Regions from separate parts of the Micromonospora sp. CNZ309 genome, predicted to be linked through region 2. Evidence: riboswitches for the same ligand, from Rfam matches in the RefSeq annotation. Region 2 holds a riboswitch; the other holds the start of a gene.
What was found. A riboswitch is a leader RNA that binds a small molecule or an ion and turns the genes downstream of it on or off. The one in region 2 is predicted to bind cobalamin.
Positions count from the first base shown of each region.

Region 1: it holds a riboswitch for cobalamin, as region 2 does, so the genes downstream of both, CLT72_RS04155 (ribonucleoside-diphosphate reductase subunit alpha) here and bluB (5,6-dimethylbenzimidazole synthase) in region 2, are expected to answer to the same signal.

Region 1 is NZ_PJNG01000001.1:1,074,576-1,076,769, forward strand. It holds gene CLT72_RS04150 (ArsR/SmtB family transcription factor) at 1-232, opposite strand, end outside; cobalamin riboswitch at 616-830, shown strand; gene CLT72_RS04155 (ribonucleoside-diphosphate reductase subunit alpha) at 1,049-2,194, shown strand, end outside.
Region 2 is NZ_PJNG01000001.1:5,527,328-5,529,521, reverse strand. It holds gene CLT72_RS23555 (Rieske (2Fe-2S) protein) at 1-414, opposite strand, end outside; gene bluB (5,6-dimethylbenzimidazole synthase) at 542-1,174, opposite strand; cobalamin riboswitch at 1,225-1,399, opposite strand; gene CLT72_RS23545 (EamA family transporter) at 1,522-2,194, shown strand, end outside.

The DNA of each region.
Region 1 (2,194 bases), 4.5 Mb from region 2:
CGGCCAACTCGTAGCGGGTGCGCCGCCCCTGGGGCGCGGCGACCACGAGGCCGCAGCCGCGCAGGCACGCCAGGTGGTTCGACAGGTTCTGCCGGGTCGTGCCCAGCAGTTCGGCCAGCTCCGCGGGATAGCCCGGCCCGTCGCGTAGCGCCAGCAGCAACCGCGCCCGGGTCGGATCGGACAGGGCGTGACCGAAGCGCGCCAGCACCGTGCCGTACGTCAACGTCTCCACGCCCCGATAGTACAGTCGACGATGTACCGATCGGAGGCGGCGCGGTCTGCGCTGGCCTCGCGGGCCGGGTGTCGACGGGCGCGGCCCCGCCGGTGGCAGCGGCCCCGCTGGCGCGCTACCGGCGTCCGTAAGCCGCTACCGCAGCGCCGCGCCCCGCCCGCGTGGGTCGTCACCCGGTGATCAGGACCCTGTGGACCGCACCCGGCGGTCTTGACGTCCGACGCGTCCCGATCACCGCTCGTTGCCGGGCGCAGCGTGCCGTGGAGTTCGTCCGGCGGTGCATCGACGCGGGCGTCCGGCGTGCGATCGACAGGCGTCATCCGCCTCGCCGACGACACGCCCGGGACCGACATGTGGGGTGTGACAACGCGGCCAACCCTATATATGGTGTCGGCGCAGCTGGTTCGGCCGCTCATCCGGAGCGGTCGAGGCAAGAGGGAACCCGGTGGGAATCCGGGACTGCCCCGCAGCGGTGAGTGGGAACGACCGCCGTCATCAGCACTGGGCCGCCAACGGCCTGGGAAGCGACGGCCAGTAGGAGACCGGCGAGTCCGGTCGCGCCCGCGAGTCCGAAGACCTGCCAGTGCGCCGTACGCCCGCAGCAGGGTGTGTGGCGGTCCGAGGCCGCGTGGGACGGCCGACGCCATCCCGACGCGTGCTCGCGCGCGTCGTCGTCGGTGTCCGCTCCCCGCGTGCCCAGGAAATCCGTCTGGGATCAAGGCTCGCGAGGAGTGAGTGGTGACAGTCACCGAGGTTGTTCCGGCCGCCGGCACGGCGGCCGACGATGCGGCCGTGGCGGGCCAGCGGCGACCGCAGATGCGGGTCCGTAAGCGCGACGGCGGCGCCGAGGCGGTCGACGTCAACCGGATCGTCCGGGCGGTCGAGCGGTGGGCCGACGACCTCGCCGACGTCGACCCGCTGCGGGTGGCGACCCGGACGATCAGCGGCCTGTACGACGGGGCGACGACGGCCGAACTGGACCGGCTGTCCATCCAGACCGCCGCGGAGATGATCGGCGAGGAGCCGCAGTACTCGCGGCTGGCGGCCCGCCTGCTGGCCGGCTACGTCGACAAGGAGGTCCGCCGGCAGGGCATCGGCTCCTTCAGCGAGGCGATCCGGCGCGGCCACACCGAGGGGCTGATCGGCGACGACACCGCCGCGTTCGTCGCCGCCCACGCCGGCGTCCTCGACGCCGCCGTCGACCCGCGCGGCGACCTGCGCTTCGAGTACTTCGGGTTGCGTACGGTCTACGACCGCTACCTGCTGCGTCACCCGACGAGCCGGCTGGTGCTGGAGACCCCGCAGTACTGGCTGCTGCGCGTGGCCTGCGGCCTGTCGCAGGCGCCGGACGAGGCGGTCGGGTTCTACCGGCTGATGTCGAGCCTGGCGTACCTGCCGAGTTCGCCGACGCTGTTCAACTCCGGCACCCGGCACACCCAGATGTCCTCCTGCTACCTGGTCGACTCCCCGCGCGACGAGCTGGACTCGATCTACCAGCGGTACGCGCAGGTGGCGAACCTGTCGAAGTTCGCCGGCGGCATCGGCATCGCCTTCTCCCGGGTCCGCTCCCGGGGCGCGCTGATCAGGGGCACCAACGGTCAGTCCAACGGGATCGTGCCGTGGCTGCGGACGCTCGACGCCTCGGTGGCGGCGGTCAACCAGGGCGGCCGGCGCAAGGGCGCGGCCTGCGTCTACCTGGAGCCGTGGCACCCGGACGTCGAGGAGTTCCTCCAGCTGCGCGACAACACCGGTGAGGACGCCCGGCGCACCCACAACCTGAACCTGGCCAACTGGATCCCGGACGAGTTCATGCGGCGGGTGGAGGCCGACGGGATGTGGTCGCTGTTCGACCCCGACGTGGTGCCGGAGCTGCCGGACCTGTGGGGCGAGCAGTTCGACGCGGCGTACCGGGCCGCCGAGGAGCAGGGCCGCTACGTGCGGCAGGTCCCGGCGCGCGAGCTG
Region 2 (2,194 bases):
ACGGCCGAGGTTGTGTCGGCCGGTCATCCGGGCGGCCACCGAGCCGGCGTAGAAGGCCAGGCCGACGCTGTTGGACGCGGCGTGCACCAGGCCGACGCGGCGCTGGTCGCGGGCCAGTGCCGCCCAGTCGTTGAGGCCGGCGACGGCGGCCGGGAGGGCGCTGACGGTGCCCACCGCGCACAGCGTGGTGGCGGCCCGGCGCTGCCCCGGCATGAGGTCCAGCACCGCCGTGCTGATCCACGCGCCGACCGGCACCTGCACCATCGCCGGGTGCAGCGGATGGCCCAGCCACACGCCGTGCAGCAGGTCGCGGACCCGCTGCGGTCGGAGGGTGGCCTGGACGGCGCGCTGCAACCGGTCGCCGACCCGGTCCAGACCGGATGCCTGCTCGATCTTCGTCAGGAGTGCTCGCACCTGTACCGACTTCCCGGCAGGAGCCGCCGCAAACCGGTCGGCGGTGACGGATCCGCAGCGGTACGTGAGGAGCGCCCCGCCGGCCCGTAACGGGACGCCCTCACCGAGGTCAAAGTGGGCAGGCAGGTCAGGGTGCCGTCGGGGCCGCCCAGCGGTCGTGGTGGATCGCGTCGGCCAGCGGGCGCTTCTGCCGCCAGCCGTGCCGGGCGAGGTCGGGTACCGCCTCGAAGTGGGTGACCGGCCCGAGGCAGAGCCACGCCACCGGCCGGATTCCGTCGGGGATGCCGAGCAGCTCGGCGAGCCAGGGCTCCCGGTAGAACGACACCCAGCCCACCCCGAGCTCCTCAGCGGTCGCGGCGAGCCAGAGGTTCTGGATGGCCAGGCAGGTCGAGTAGAGCCCGGTGTCGGCGATGGCGTGCCGGCCGAGCACGGCGGGGCCGCCCCGGGCCTGGTCGTGGGTGACCACCACGGACAGCGTCGACTCCAGGACACCATCGATCTTGATGCGGGCGAACCGTTCGGCCGCCTCCCCGTCGAGCGTCGCGGCGAAGGCGTCCCGCTCGGTGTGCACGTGCTCGTGGAACCGGCGGCGCAGCCCCGGGTCGCGCACCACCACGAAGTCCCAGGGCTGCGAGTAGCCGACGCTCGGCGCGGCGTGCGCCGCCGACAGCACCCGGTGCAGCGTCTCCTCGGGCACCGGCGCCCCGGTGAACTGGGCGCGTACGTCCCGGCGGCGGTGGATGACGTCGTACAGATCCAAGGCAGGCTCCCGCTGCGCTCGGCCCACGCCACGCCGGACGCGGGCACCGGACGCGAGGCCGGTCTTCGGACTCCCGGATCGACGCCTGGCCGTCCGCCTTCCCGGCCCGGGCGGGCCAGTGGCTGCGCGTACGCGTGGACGGTGGCTCCCCGGTCACCGCGGCGGGCCCGTGCCGGATTCGCACCGGCTTCCCGATTCTCCCCGCTCGCGCGGGGCACCTCACATGATCGTGCCGTCGGCGATGCTAGCGCCGCCCGGCCCGCCCCGTTCCGGCGGGCGGCGCTAGCGCACCCGCAGCAGTGGAAATCCGCTCGCGGGTCGCACGCTCCGGTACCACTGTGGTCCGGGTGTACGCACTCTCCTCCCGACCGCTGCCGGCCGGCCGACCGGCGACCCGACTGACGCTCGCGCTGGGGCAGCCCCGAGCCGTGCCGCCGCCGCTGCTGATGCTGCTCGGCATGCTCTCCACCCAGGTCGGCGCGGCCGTCGCGAAGCAACTCTTCGGCAGCACCAGCGCCAGCGGCACCACCACGCTGCGGCTCGGCTTCGCCGCGCTCATCCTGCTGGTCCTGGCCCGGCCGGGGCTGCGCCTGGGCTGGCGTACCGCCGGTCTGGTCGCGGCGTTCGGGCTGGCCCTGGCGGTGATGAACCTCGCCTTCTACGCGGCCCTGGACCGGGTGCCGCTGGGCGTCGCGGTCACCATCGGCTTCGCCGGACCGCTGCTGGTGTCGCTGGCCGCCAGCCGCCGGCTCGCCGACGTGGCGTGGGCGGCGCTGGCCGGCGGCGGGGTGCTGCTGATCAGCGGGCTCGGCGGGACGGGGGTGGACCGGCTGGGGCTGCTGTGCTGCGTGGCCGTCGCGGTGGGTTGGGCCGGCTACGTACTGCTCGGCAAGGCGGTCAGCGCCCGGGTGCCGGGCAGCCGGGGCCTCGCGCTGGGGATGGCCGTCGCCGCGCTGGCCGTGCTGCCGTTCGGGGTCGCCGGCAGCGGCACGGCCCTGCTCGACCCGTGGACCCTCGCGC